DNA from 3 places in the Catenuloplanes atrovinosus genome. Region 3 is predicted to be linked to each of the others. Evidence: riboswitches for the same ligand, from Rfam matches in the RefSeq annotation. Region 3 holds a riboswitch; each other region holds the start of a gene.

Region 1 (4,782 bases), 2.2 Mb from region 3:
GCCCGCGAGCAGCGCCCATGTGGCGTCCGGGAAGCGCAGCGCCACGAGTTCGCCGGCGACCGCCAGCGGATCGGTCACGTCCCCTGGTCGCACAGCTGCTCCGGCTGGAGGTTGGCCTGCACGCACGGGATGTGCCGCAGGCCGCCGATCGCGCCCATCGCCTCCGGGCTGGTCATGAACGTGGCGAACGAGCGGGTCAGCGGATCGGTCTCGGTCGTCGGGCCGTAGCTGTACAGGTACTCCACCGTCCAGAACTGGTAGCCGCTCTCGATGTCCTCGAGCGTAGCGCCGTGCCCGCCCACCTTGATCTGGGCCACGGACGTCCCGGCCGTGACCGCGCTGGGCAGGTCGACGTAGCCGATCGCGCCCGGGTAGCGGTTGACCGCGGTGACGACGTCGCTGGTGCCGTCCTGCTCGCAGAGGATCGGGCCGGTCGCACCGAGCCCGGCCCGGCGGGCCTCGCAGGTGTCGGACGTGATCTGCGGCGCCGGCTCGCCGTCGAGCAGCTGCTTCTCGATGACGAGGCGGCTGCCCGAGGTGTTCCGCCGGCCGACGACGCGGATCGGCAGGTCCGGCAGGGTTACGCCGTCCTCCACCTGGACCTGGTTCCAGTTGGTGGTCTGGCCCAGGAAGATCTTCTTGAGCTCGGTACGCGAGAGCTCCCTCACCGGCACGCCCGGGTGCAGGACGAACGTGTACGACACGATCGCCAGCGTGGCCGCGATCTCCAGGTTCTGGAACTCGGGGCTGCCGTCGAACCGCCCCTCCGCCAGCGTGAGCAGCTTCAACCGCTCCTCCGGTGGCGCGTTCTTCAGCCCGGCCAGGCCCTCGACGCTGGTGGAGCCGTCCACCGTGATCGTGGAGCCCGGGCAGTTCGCCATGTACCGCTGCGCCAACTGCTCCGCCACGCCGGTGAACACGCTGGAACCGGTGACGGTGAGCGTGCCGGTCGCGCACGTCGGCCCGGGTGGGATGTCCGGCCCCTGGCTGTTGATCAGCAGCACCGCGACCAGCGCGCCGGCCAGCAGCGTGGTCAGCGCGCCGCCGATGATGGTGCTGCGCCGCAGCCGCCGGCCGTCGCTGTCCAGGAAGATCCGGCCGTTGCGCAGGATGCCGTTGGTCTGCACCTCCGGCTTGCCCTCGCCGCTGGTGTGCTCCAGCAGCGCCACCAGCTTGAACTCGCTGCCCGGGTTGAGGTGCACCTTCGGCAGGATGATCTTGTTGTCCCGGACCTCGAAGCCGCGGCCGGTGAGCAGATCCTGCAGGTCCGGCGGCCGGGCCTCGGTGACGTCCACGGTGACCAGCCGGCGCGTGTTGCCCGGGAACGTCAGCCCGAGCTGGTGCACGTAGTCGTGCTCGGTGATGGACGTGCGGCCCACGTTCTTGATGCGCGCGACCACCATGCCCGGGTCCGGGATCTCGGTGCGGTCCGGCCCGATCAGCCGCACGACGTTACCGGCGTCCGGCGGATCGAATCCGAGCCGGGAATTGAACCGCACCCGAAACGACAGCATCTTTTCCCGCCGGGTCCGGAGGTAATTCAGAAACGTGCCGCCGCCGATGATCAACAGGGCCAGGGCCAGGCCGAACGGCCCTTCCATATTGTCGGCGAGCCATTCCGCCACCACCGTTAAAGCCACTGGTGTACCCCGTTCGTTAACCCGCAGTTCGCGCAATATGAACTAAGCGTTGTTCACTGTCCGGAATCGACACGTCACAAGGTATCCAACGCATGCGAGAAAGCCACCAAGGGCCACGAAGATGCCGGTCCACCACGGCCGGCGGGTCCGCGTGCGACGACGAGCCGAGCGGCATCGGCGGTCGCGGCCCGTCGAGCGTCACCGAGCGCCGGCGCGCCCCGGCCGCCGCGGTCGACCCGCTTCCCGCGCGCCTGTGACCCGCGCATCCGCGCATCGCGTATCCGCGAGAAGGGCCGTGGTCCGGATGTGTTCGTGGCATGTTCGCCGTGCCGTGGCGGCCGGAGCCGCATCCCGGCCGGGCCGTCCGGTGATTTCCTGCCCCTACAAGTATTTCCCATCCACATGCACCGATGTGTCACTCCGGGTCGACGGGCATGGATTCGCGCTCGTCTAGCGTCCACGGCATGGTTGACGAGGCACTCGCGCAGGAACTGATCGACATGACGGACGAGGACCGGCGGCTGCAGGCCGGGGCGCTGGGTGCGGATTACGCCGCCCGGCTGGCGTACCGGCGGGTCACCGTCCGCAACGGTGACCGGCTCGCGGAGATCATCGACGAGCACGGGTGGCCGACCGCGGACCTCGTCGGCGCGGAGGCGGCCCGGCGGGCGTGGCTGGTGGCGCAGCACGCGGACCGGCACCTGCACCTGCAACGCCGCGCGCTGGCCCTGATGACGGAGGCGGTGCACGCGGGGAAGGGCGACGCCGCGCAGCTGGCCATGCTGACCGACCGCCTGCTGGTCAACGAGGGCCGCCCGCAGATCTACGGCACTCAGATCGCCGGGGTCGTCGACGGCGCCCCGGTCCCGTGGCCGTGCGAGGACCCGGACCGGCTGGACGAGCGGCGTGCCGGGGTCGGCCTCGACCCGTTCGCCGTCCACGTCGCCAGGCACGCGCCGGCCTGATCGGCCCGGAAGCCGGGACGCGGTATGGTGCGGGTGGCACGAACTGTTGCGAGGTGCCCCGGCGGCGACGGCGGGGAGAATCTGGGAAGCCGGTGTGAATCCGGCACGGGCCCGCCGCGGTGACCGGGGAGCCGCCGCCCACGCGCGCACGCGCAGCCACTGGCCGTCAGGCCGGGAAGGCGGGCGGTGGGGTGACGATCCGGGAGTCCGAAGACCGGCCTCGCGCCTGGTGACCCCGGCATGCCCGGGGCGAGAGCGCAGCGGGAGCCTGCCGTGATCCACGACCTGTACGACGTCATCCACCGCCGCCGTGACGTGCGCGGCGAGTTCACCGGCGCGCCCGTCCCGGACGCCACCGTGGACCGCATCCTCGGCGCGGCGCACGCGGCACCGAGCGTCGGCCTGTCCCAGCCGTGGGACTTCATCCTGGTCCGCGGCCGCGAGCCGCGCGAGGCCTTCCACGAGCACGTGCGCCGGGAGCGGGACGTTTTCGCGGCCACATTGGACGGCGACGCGGCCGACCGGTTCGCCCGCATCAGGATCGACGGCGTGCTGGAGTCCACCCTGTCCATCGTGGTCACCTACGACCCGGAGCGGGGCGGGCCGGCGGTGCTGGGCCGGCACGCGATCGCGGACGCCGGGCTGTACTCCGCCTGCCTCGCCATCCAGAACCTCTGGCTGGCGGCCACGGCCGAGCGGCTCGGCGTCGGCTGGGTGTCGTTCTACCGCGAGGACTTCGTCCGCGACCTGCTCGGCATCCCGGCCGGGATCCGCCCGGTCGCCTGGCTCTGCGTGGGGCCGGTCACCCACCTCCAGGACACCCCGGACCTGGAACGCCACGGCTGGCGCCACCGCCGCCCGCTGCACCTGGCCCGCCACGAGGACCGCTGGGGCGGATAGGGCACCCGCCCGTCGTGCCGGGGCGGACGGGCATCATCGACGGGAGCGCGGCGGCCGGCCGGCAACTGCGTCGGCGCGGGGCGTCTCGGCCCATCCGGGCCGGTCACCGCGCGTGCTTGCGGTGCAGCGTGGCGAGGCGGTCGAGCGTTTCGGCCACGGTACGCCGCTGCCCGTCCGTGAGCCGGGCCGTGGCGCTGGCGATGTCGTCCGCCAGCGGCCGCAACTCGTCGAGCAGCCGCTCGCGGGCCAGCGGCGTGGTGGTGACGGTCTGCCGGCGGCGGTCGGTCAGGTGCGGCTCGCGGCGCGCGTACCCGGCCCGCACCAGCCGGTCGACCAGGCCGGTCGCGGCGCCCGAGGTCATGCCGAGCATGCGCCCCAGCTCGACCGGCCCGACCGGCGCGGGGGAGACGGCGAGGTGCTTGAGCGCCAGGTAGTCGCCGGCGGTGAGCCCCATCCGGCGGGCGATCGCCGCGTCCAGCTCGGCGGCGGCGACGGCGAGGTGGTGCACGGTCCAGGCGAGATCGCCGGTGGCGTGCGGATGCTGAGACACGCGAACGAGCATACGATGACTCAGAAATTAAGCTACTTCGTATGTGAGGTTCTCATGGGCGACCGGATCCGCTCCCTCGCGCTCGCCACCGCCTGCACCGCGTTCGTGGCGACGCCCAACCTCGGCGCGCTCGTCGGCAGGGGCGAACAGACGCGGCGGTACGACACGGTGATCACCCCACCGGACTACGCCTTCACGGTCTGGGCCCCGATCTTCGCCTGCTGCATCGCGTCGACCGTCGCCCAGTGCCGGCCGTCCGGCCGCGGCGATCCGGTCAGCCGGCGCACCGGGTGGGCGCTGACCGGCGCATACCTGGTCAACACCGCCTGGTCGCTCGCTGCCCAGACGGACCGGTTCCGCTACACGCCGTACCTGCTGCCGCTGGCCACGGCCTTCGCCGCGGTCGCGCACGCTCGGGTGCAGGGCGGGCCGGGCGGTGCGGCGGTCACGCCGGCGAGCACCGGCCTGCTGCTCGGCTGGACCGCGCTGGCGAGCACGGTGAACGTCGCCGCCGGTGCGGTCGCGGCCGGCGCCGACCGCACCGGGCCCCGGATGGTCGCCGGCGGCACCGCCGGGCTGGTGGCCGCGTCCACCGCGGTCGCCACGGCCGTCGCCACCAGCCGCCGCGGCGCCGTCCCGCTGGCCCTCAGCTCCGCCTGGGGCCTGGCCACGACCGCGCTCACCCGGCACCGCCCCCGAGCCGTCCGCCTCGCCGCCGCGGCCGGCG
Region 2 (4,782 bases), 750 kb from region 3:
CGGGAGCGCGCGCGGCGCGACCCGCGGCGGGTCGAGCGCGACCACGGCGGTGGCGTCCGCGCGGACGTCGGCGCGGGACTTCGCGCAGCCGGGCCGGCCGGCGCAGGCGGTCACGCCGTACCAGGGGGAATCCGTGCCGGTGACGAGCCCGGCGGCGGCCGGGCGGGCGGCGTCCGCCGGTCCGGGGACGACCACGCCCCGCCAGGGCGTGAAACGCAGCTCGCCGGCGCCCTCGGCGGCGAGGTCGGCGAGCAGGTCGAGCTGTCCGGCGGAGATCCGGCCGAGCGGGACGATCACGGCGAGCGCGGCGCCCGACCCGATCACGCCGGCCGGCGGGGCGGGTGGGTCGCGCCGCTCGCGCACGGGCGCGGCGGTGGCGCCGAGGCGGGCGGCGACGCGCGTCGCACCCTGATCAATCTCGGACATTCGCCAGCCGGCGGAGCCCTGTGCGGCACGCTCCGCGAGGAAGGCCTCGGCCGCCGCGACCGCGAGCCCGGGCGCGTCGCCCGCCGGAGTGCGCACGCCGTGGTCGACGCCGTCGAGGAGCAGCGCGAACCCGCCGCCGGCGACGGCCGCGAGGCAGATGTCGGCGTGCAGCGCGGCCACGTCGCCGCGGCCGTCGTCGAGCGCGAAGAGGAAGCGGCCGGAGAGCGCGGCGAGCGCGGGCGCGGCACACAGCGCGGCGTCCAACTCGCCGATCAGCGGGCGCACGTCGGCCAGGCCGGCGCCGTCCAGGCCGCTCAGCGGCGACGCGACGATGTTGCGGGCGCGCTCGTGCGTGGCGGACGGCAGCAGGCCGGCCTCCGCCAGGCGGGCGCCGAGTTCCGTCTCGGCTCCGGGCGGGAGCGCGCGGAGCTGAAGATTGCCGCGCGAGGTCTGGTCGAGGTGGCCGTCGCCGAGCTCACGGGCGGCGCGGGCGAGCACGCGGGCCTGGTCCGCGGTGACCACCCCGCCGGGGATGCGCACCCGGGCCAGACCACCGTCCGCGGCGGCGTGCACCTGCAGCGCGGTCGGGCAGGCATCCGGCCCGGTGCGCACCACCACGCCGCCGGACGGCGCGGTGCGCGCCACCACGGGCGCGGCCGGCCGGCCGGGGACGGGAGTCGGGGACATGCGGCGGATACTACGGGTTGTCGCGGAGGTCGCTTCACGTTCGGCCACGCAAGCCCGACGTGCGTCACAACCGCCCCCACCCGCCGCGCGGGGACGGGGGACGTATTCGTAGGGACGCGCGCCCGACGCGACGCGCACGGCGCCGGCAAACGGAGCCACACGTCAGCGTGGGCGCGGCACGTCAGCGTGGGCGAGGCACGCCAGCGTGAGCGAGGCACGCCAGCGTGAGCGAGGCACGCCAGCGTGAGCGCGGCACGCCAGCGTGAGCGCGGCACGCCAGCGTGAGCGAGGCACGCCAGCGTGAGCGAGGCACGCCAGCGTGGGCGCAGGACGCAACGCGGGCGAAGCCGCCACTTCGGCGGGACACGCTCAGCAGTCTCGATCGGGCGCTCCGCGCCCGATATTTCATCTTTTATGAGCGCGCGCACGACATGAATGCCCGCATACAACTCGCAGGTGGACCACGAGGCGGTTAGCTATCGGTCAACCGCGCCCGATCGGCAAAGGCCGCATATCGGGAATGCCGTATGTGACCTGAGCGAGGCGGAGAGATGCGAGGCGGAGTCGGGCGAGTCGGGAACGGGCGGACCCGACGCAATACGAGGCCAGGCCACCCGAGGTCGGGCGGCGGGAGGCGACGCGTGGCGTGGCGACGCGTGGCGTGGCGACGCGTGGCGTGGCGTGGCGTGGCGACGCGTGGCGTGGCGACGCATGGCTTGGCGACGCATGGCGTGGCGACGCGACCAGAGGCGAGGCGATCAGAGATGAGGCGACCAGAGGCGAGGGTGGGGAGGGCGAGCAAGATCACTGGGGGTGGCTTGACGGGTGGGGGCGAGGATCGGGAGAGTGGGAGGGCTGCACAATGAGCGCGCGGCGACGGTGGAGGAAGCCGGTGGGAGTCCGGCGCGGTCCCGCCACTGTCACCGGGGAGCGGACCCCAGGACGACCACGGCCGTGATGGCGGGAAGGTCGGGGCGAGCGCCGATCCGGGAGCCAGGAGACTCCGGTCGCCGCGTCAACCGTCACGATCTGGGGCGAGGACCCCGGGGAGGAGCCCGCGGTGCCCCGCGTCCTGCTGCTGTCGACGTCCGACACCGATCTGCTGAGTGCCCGTGCCAGTGGCGCGGACTTCCGGCTGGCGAACCCGGCCCGCACCGCGGTCGAGGATCTGGACGGGCTTACCGAGGGTACGGATCTGGTGGTGGTCCGGATTCTGGGCGGCCACCGGGCGTGGGAGGAGGGCATCGACGCGCTCCTGGCCCAGCAGCGGCCGGTCGTGGTGCTCGGCGGGGAGCAGGCGCCGGACGCGGAGCTGATGCGGCTGTCCACGGTGGCGGCGAACCTCGCGGCCGAGGCGCACATGTACCTGGCGCACGGTGGGCCGGCGAACCTGGCCGAGCTGCACCACTTCCTGAGCGACACGATCCTGCTCACCGGGCACGGGTTCGCGGCGCCGGAGCCGGCACCGGCGTGGGGGCGGCTGGAACGGCCGGAGCCGAGGAACCCGCACGGCCCGGCGATCGCGATCCTGTACTACCGCGCGCACCACATGGCGGGGAACACCGGGTTCGTGCACGCGCTCGCGGACGCGGTGGAGGACGCCGGCGCGCGGCCGCTGCCGATCTTCTGCGCCTCGCTGCGTACCCCGGATGACGATCTTCTGGAGGCGCTGCGCGAGGCCGACGCGCTGATCGTGACCGTGCTGGCGGCCGGCGGCGCGGGCGGGATCGTGCCGGCGGCGGCGCAGGCCGGGGGCGACGACGACGCGTGGGACGTGGGCGAGCTGGCGCGGCTGGACGTGCCGATCCTGCAGGGGCTGTGCCTGACCAGCGACCGGGCGACCTGGGACGGCAACGACGACGGGCTGTCACCGCTGGACGCTGCCACGCAGGTGGCGGTGCCGGAGTTCGACGGCCGGATCATCACGGTGCCGTTCTCGTTCAAGGAGACCGACGCCGACGGGCTGACCGTCTACGTGGCCGACCCGGAGCGGGCGCGGCGGGTGGCGGGCATCGCGGCCGGGCACGCGCGGCTGCGGCACGTCCCGCCCGCGGAGCGCCGGATCGTGCTGATGCTGTCGGCGTACCCGACCAAGCACTCCCGGATCGGCAACGCGGTCGGCCTGGACTCGCCGGCCTCCGCGGTGCGCCTGCTCAGGGCGATGAGCGAGCGCGGGTACGACGTGGGCGAGTTCCCCGGCGTGGCGGCGCAGGACGGCGACGCGCTGATGCACGCGCTGATCGCGGCCGGCGGCCAGGACCCGAACTGGCTGACCGAGGAGCAGTTGGAGGGCAACCCGATCCGGATCCCCGCGGCGGAGTACCGCGCCTGGTTCGCCACGCTGCCGGCGGAGCTGCGCGAGGAGACCGAGCGGCACTGGGGGCCGGCGCCGGGCGAGCTCTACGTCGACCGGAGCGGCGACCCGGACGGCGAGATCGTGCTGGCGGCGCTGCGCGGCAACAACGTGGTCGTGATGGTGCAGCCGCCGCGCGGGTTCGGCGAGAACCCGGTCGCGATCTACCACGACCCGGACCTGCCGGCCAGCCACCACTACCTGGCCGCCTACCGCTGGCTGGCGGCGAACTTCGGCGCGCACGCGGTCGTGCACCTCGGCAAGCACGGCAACCTGGAGTGGCTGCCCGGCAAGACCGTGGGCCTGTCCGCCGCGTGCGGGCCGGACGCGGCGCTCGGCGACCTGCCGCTGATCTACCCGTTCCTGGTCAACGACCCCGGCGAGGGTACGCAGGCGAAGCGCCGTGCGCACGCCACGCTCGTCGATCACCTGGTGCCGCCGATGGCGCGCGCGGAGTCGTACGGCGACATGGCCCGGCTGGAGCAGTTGCTGGACGAGCACGCGACCATCGCGGCGCTGGACCCGGCGAAGCTGCCGGCGATCCGCGCGCAGATCTGGACGCTGCTGCAGGCCGCAAAGCTCGATCACGATCTGGGCGTGACCGACCGGCCGCACGACGCGGAGTTCGACGACTTCCTGCTGCACGTGGACGGCTGGCTGTGCGAGGTCAAGGACGTGCAGATCCGCGACGGGCTGCACGTGCTGGGCGAGGCGCCGGGCGGCGAGGCCCGGGTGAACCTGGTGCTGGCGATGCTGCGCGCGCGGCAGATGTGGGCCGGCCGGGTCGCGGCGCTGCCCGGACTGCGCGAGGCGCTCGGCCTGGCCGAGGACGGGTCCGCGCCGAAGTCCGAGGTGGACGCCGTGGAGGCGGTGGCGAAGTCCCTGGTCGAGGAGATGGAAGCGCGGGGGTGGGACCCGGCGGCGGTCCCGGGCGTGGTGTCGCGCGCGGCCGTACGTACCCCCGAGGTCGTGGAAAAGGTTTTGATCTTCGCGGCCACGGAGATCGTGCCGCGGCTGGATCGCACCACGGACGAGATGGCGCATCTGCTGCACGCGCTGGACGGCGGCTACGTGCCGGCCGGGCCGAGCGGGTCGCCGCTGCGCGGCCTGATCAACGTGCTGCCGACCGGGCGGAACTTCTACTCCGTCGACCCGAAGGCGATTCCGAGCCGGCTGGCCTGGGAGACCGGGCAGGCGATGGCGGAGTCGCTGGTGGCCCGCTACCGCGCGGACACCGGCGAGTGGCCGCGCTCGGTCGGGCTGTCCGTGTGGGGCACCGCCGCGATGCGCACGGCCGGCGACGACGTGGCGGAGAT
Region 3 (4,782 bases):
GGGCGGGATGTTGCTCCAGACGTCGTTCGTGCCGAGGTGCATCAGCACGACGTCCGGGTCGGTGGCGGACAGCCAGCCGGGGAGCAGCGACTGGTTCGCGATGTTCGTGGCGAGGAAGCCGCCGTGGCCCTCGTTCTCACCGTCGTAGGCGAAGCCGCAGCCCTGTGGCGGCAGCGTGCCCACGAAGTCGGTGTCGGTGTGGCCGGCGGTCTGGAGCTGCCGCCAGAGCAGCGCGCGCCAGCAGCCGGGCGAGCCGGTGATCGAGTCGCCGAGCGCCATGATCCGTACCGGATCGGCGGCGGTTCGGGGTTGTCGGTCCACCTCGGCCAGCGCGGGCTGGATGGTGATCAGCGCGAGTACGGCCGCGGTGATGGTGACGATGGTGGCGAGGATGCCGGGCAGGCGGGGGCGTCGTCGTGCGGGCATGACTCATCTCCGAACGGGTCGCTGCGGGTTCCGGAAGGCGCTGCCGCGGTCCGCCCGGGGGGTGGGCGGTCGGGGCGGCAGCCGGGCAGCGTGGCGAGACTCCCGACGGCTGGTGGGGGGAGGCTTTGCCCTGCCTCCCGCACGACGGGCCGGTACGGCTCCGGCGCCATCATATGTCAACGATCGTCTATGGGCGGGGGTCGGGCTGCGAGCCCTGGCGCAGCGCCACCCGCGCGCCGCCGTCGGTGTCCAGCCGGAAGAGCCAGGACCGGCCGGCGCGCTCGCCGGTGACGTACGCGGTGCGCGTGGTCTGGTAGCTCAACTCCCGGTCGCCGGGCAGGCCGAGCGTCCGCTTCGCCCCGGTGGCCGGGTCGTACTCGATCACGGACAGCTTCGCCGAGGTGGCGGCCGTCCAGGTGAGGCGCGCGCCGTCCGGCCGCCACGACGGCACGGTCGCGAACCCGCTCCCCTGCCCGCCGCCGCCGAACGTGGCGACCGCGCGCTCCTTCGCGCCGGCCACCGTGCCGATGGTCAGGCACGCGTCGAAGACGGACTCGCACAGTCCGCCGCGGAACGCGATCCGGGTGCCGTCCGGCGCCCAGGAGACCGTGTCGTCCACCGCGATCCGCTCCGCGATGGTGCCGCCACGGGCCGGTTCGGGCTTCTCCGTGGGCAGCGGCTGACCCTTGCACTCGGCCGGGAACAGCACCTCGGGACGACCCTTCCCGGTGGTGGCGATGCGGTAGACGACCGGCCCACCGGTGCAGCCGGGCGCCGCGAACGCCAGCCACTTCCCGTCCGGCGACCAGTCCGCGCCGCCGGACGGGTGCCCGTCGAGCGCGCGCTGGCCGCTGCCGTCCGCGTTCATGATCCAAAGGCGGTTCTTCAGCAGGTACGCGATGCGCGTGCCGTCCGGCGACCAGCGCGGCCGGGCCGCGCCGCCGCCCTTGGTGAGCTGCTTCTCGGCGCCGTCACGCAGCAGCAGGACGTTGCCGTCGCGCACGAAGGCCAGGTCCGGCGTCGTGGCGGCCCGCGCCCGCGCGGTGGTGGCGGTGAGCGTGGTGATCGCAACCGTGGCGGTCAGCGCGACGGCGGCGCCGCGCACGATGCGGGATCGGCTGAGGGTCTTGCGCATGACGGTCTCCCGGGCTCGCGGCTCCGCGCTCCTGCATATCTCCACGGGGAGACGATCGTCGCAACCGAACGGCACCTGAGCGCTTCCCGGTTGGCACCCTACGACCCCAGTCGGTCAATTCGGCGTAATCACCCCAAATCGGGCGGGTCGCGGGGCGGGAGTGGGCGGCTGGGCGGGATCGCGCCGCACGGGAGTGACGCTCGGCCCGCACGGAGAGCGCGCGGCCCGCGCCGTTCTGGCGCGGGCCGGGACGCCGGGCGTTACGAGGCGGCGGACCACATGGCGGCGAAGGCGGCGGCCTCGCCGGTGAGCCAGCGGTCGATGTCCGCCGGCCGGGTGGCCGGGTCCGCGCGGAAGACGGCGCCGCGGCGGACGTCGACCAGGACCGGTTCCGCGTGCGGGAGGATCTGGTCCATGTGCGCGGCCATCAGGTGCAGCGTGGCGACCACGGCCTCGTCGCCGGGGGGCGTCTCGTCGAAGTGCAGGCGCACCGCCTCGGCGCGACCTCCCTCGTACCGCAGGCCGAGGTGGGGGTTGATTTTGACGGGCAGGCCGCCGATCACCGCGAGCGCGTCGCGGGTCTGGGCGAGCCACACCTTGTCGAGGTCGCCGAGCGTCTCCAGGTAGCGCGCGGCACCGGCGGTGGACGCCTCGTAGAGCGGGCGCCAGCGCGGCTTGACCGCCTGCACCACCGCGGCCAGGTGGGTGCCCGGCGTGCGGAACTGGATGTCCGCCTTGAGCGCCTTGACGAGCTGCCCGTGCGGGTTGAATCCGGACTTGGTCTGCCGCGCCCGGCGCAGCCCGCTGACGAACGAGGCCTTCTTCGGCCCGGTGCGGCCGACGTAGCGGGTGAACGAGAGCATCGTCGCGTACGGCGTGAGATCGGTCTCCAGAGTGGGCACGGTTGAAGATCCTCCCTGGTGGGGTGGCGTCTTTCGTACACACATACTAATCGACGGGTACGACATTTCCCACCCACGGTGACGGCATGGCCACAGCCCGCCCGCACCAAGATTGATCATGGCCCCTTGTCCGGGGATTTCGGGCGGCGGTACGCTGCGCTGGCCATGGTGCTCGGGAAGCCGGTGTGATTCCGGCGCGGTCCTCGCCACTGTGACCGGGGAGTGCCCGTTCCACCCTCGCCACCGGATCCGCGCGGATCTGGGAAGGCCGGGGCGGGCGTGATGATCCGGGAGCCAGGAGACCGGCCATGGCGTCGCATCACATCGCCACGAGGCATGGACGAGAGGATCAACCATCATGCCGCCGACCGTTTCCACCGGTGCCGACGTCGTCGCTCCGATCCGGGTCCCGCTGATCGCCTGGCTGCTGGCCGTCGTCGCGCTGGGCGTCGTCTACCTGCTGCTCCAGGAGAACGGGCTGGTCACCACCGGCCAGATCGCGGCGTACCTGCACGAGTTCACCCACGACGGCCGGCACGCGCTCGGCGTTCCGTGCCACTGACCGCGGCACGGGACATGACCACGCCCACGCTGGGCGGCATCCTCCGGCGCGGCGCCCTCGCGGGCGTCGCGGCCGGCGTGGTGGCGTCGGTCGTCGCGTTCGCCGTCGTCGAGCCGGTGATCGCGCGGGCCCTCGCGGTGGAGGAGGCCAGGTCCGCGGGCACGCCCGCGGAGGAGCCGCTGGTCGGCCGCGCCATGCAGGTGGCCGGCGGCATGGTCGCGGCCGTCGCGGTCGCGGTCTGCCTGGCGCTGGTGCTGGCCGTGGTGTTCGCGACGGTGCGGCACCGGCTCCCGGCCCGCACCGACTTCGGCCGGGCGGTGCTGCTGGCCTTCCTCGGGTTCGTGTCGTTCTCACTGGTCCCGGCGCTGAAGTACCCGGCGAACCCGCCGGCCGTCGGCGATCCGGACACGGTGGGCGCGCGCACCGCGCAGTACCTGTCACTCATCGCTGCCGGCGTGGCGATCGCCTGGCTGGCCGTGCTGGTCCGGCAGGTGCTGGTGGAGCGCGGGTGGTCCGCGCCGCTCGCGGTCACCGGCGGCGTGCTGGCCGGCGTCGCCGGCTACCTCGCGCTCATGCTGATCTGGCCGGGCGGCACCGTGGAGATCCCGGCGGACGTGCCGGCGCGGCTGATCTGGGATTTCCGGGTCGCGTCGCTGGCCGAGCTGACCGCCATGTGGGCGACCATGGGCGCCGTGCTGGGGCTGCTGCTCACTCCGCGTACGGGCGGGCCGGCCGCCCGGGCCGACGGGAGCACGTCCGCCACTGGTCTGTGATTTGCCGGTTTTGAGGTGGCTCGCCGCTTTAACCTGAGGGGGCAGGAGCAGGCCCGACGAAGGGACACGACCGGTGGCGACGACGACGGCGCCCGACGCCACCGGTACGGACGCGGACTGGGTCCACCTCGCCCGCCGCTCGCTGTCCCAGGAGGCCGCGGACCGGATCGCGGAGCTGGCTGCACGGGCCGCCGGCGCGCCGACCGGCCTGGTGCAACTGCTGGAGGGCCGCCGCATTCTGATGAGCGGCGGCTTCGGCATGCCGGCCGCCTGGGCGAGCCTGGACGCGGTGCCCGCCGCCTCCACGCTCGCCCGCATCATCTTCGACTCCGGCTGCCCGCTCGTGGTCAACGACGTGCACGACGACGCGCGGGTACCGCCGGACGCCCCGGTGCGCCAGGCGGACGCGCGCGCCTACCTCGGCTACCCGGTGCGGTCCCGGACCGGCGCGATCGCCGGCGTCTGCGCGGTGGTCGACTACCGGCCGCGCGAGTGGACCGCGGCGGAGCAGTCCGTGGTCGGGCACGCGGCCGAGGTGTGCGGCACGTTCGTGGCCGAGCGGGAGGCGCTGCGCATCGCGGACCGGCACCGGCGCTTCCTGGACGCGGTGCTGGACAACCTGCACGACGGCGTGGTCGCCTGCGACGCCGACGGCCGCCGGGTGCTGATCAACGCGCCGATGCTGCGGTTCACCGGCCGGACGCCGGAACCGTTCGCGCCCGGCACCCATCCCCTGGACTTCGGGCTCCGGCACGCGGACGGGCGGCCGATGGCGCCGGACGACACGCCGCTGTCCCGCGCGTTCCGCGGCGAGGAACTGCACGGGCTCCAGGTGCTGGCCGACTCGCCGCTCCAGCACCCGCGCGTGCTGCTGGTCGACGGCCAGCCGATCGCGGACGCGACCGGCAACCGGCTCGGCGCCGTGATCGCACTGCAGGACGTCACCGAGCTCAAGCGCACCGAGCGCTTCCGCGACTGCGAGCT

What was found. Region 3 has a riboswitch for cobalamin ahead of J2S41_RS03375 (CbtB domain-containing protein). Riboswitches for the same ligand answer to the same signal wherever they lie in the genome.
Region 1: linked by a shared signal. The riboswitch ahead of bluB (5,6-dimethylbenzimidazole synthase) and the one ahead of J2S41_RS03375 (CbtB domain-containing protein) in region 3 are both predicted to bind cobalamin.
Region 2: linked by a shared signal. The riboswitch ahead of cobN (cobaltochelatase subunit CobN) and the one ahead of J2S41_RS03375 (CbtB domain-containing protein) in region 3 are both predicted to bind cobalamin.

The regions. Positions count from the first base shown of each region.
Region 1 covers NZ_JAVDYB010000001.1:2,987,949-2,992,730, forward strand. The annotation lists gene J2S41_RS13360 (nucleotidyltransferase domain-containing protein) at 1-78, opposite strand, end outside; gene J2S41_RS13365 (PstS family phosphate ABC transporter substrate-binding protein) at 75-1,499, opposite strand; gene J2S41_RS13370 (DUF6624 domain-containing protein) at 2,105-2,605, shown strand; cobalamin riboswitch at 2,640-2,842, shown strand; gene bluB (5,6-dimethylbenzimidazole synthase) at 2,879-3,505, shown strand; gene J2S41_RS13380 (MarR family winged helix-turn-helix transcriptional regulator) at 3,609-4,055, opposite strand; gene J2S41_RS13385 (TspO-related membrane protein) at 4,110-4,782, shown strand, end outside.
Region 2 covers NZ_JAVDYB010000001.1:1,493,720-1,498,501, reverse strand. The annotation lists gene cobG (precorrin-3B synthase) at 1-1,113, opposite strand, end outside; cobalamin riboswitch at 1,997-2,116, shown strand; gene cobN (cobaltochelatase subunit CobN) at 2,174-4,782, shown strand, end outside.
Region 3 covers NZ_JAVDYB010000001.1:745,313-750,094, reverse strand. The annotation lists gene J2S41_RS03390 (cellulose binding domain-containing protein) at 1-426, opposite strand, end outside; gene J2S41_RS03385 (TolB family protein) at 614-1,561, opposite strand; gene J2S41_RS03380 (hypothetical protein) at 1,822-2,508, opposite strand; cobalamin riboswitch at 2,613-2,788, shown strand; gene J2S41_RS03375 (CbtB domain-containing protein) at 2,822-3,025, shown strand; gene J2S41_RS03370 (CbtA family protein) at 3,040-3,798, shown strand; gene J2S41_RS03365 (ATP-binding protein) at 3,872-4,782, shown strand, end outside.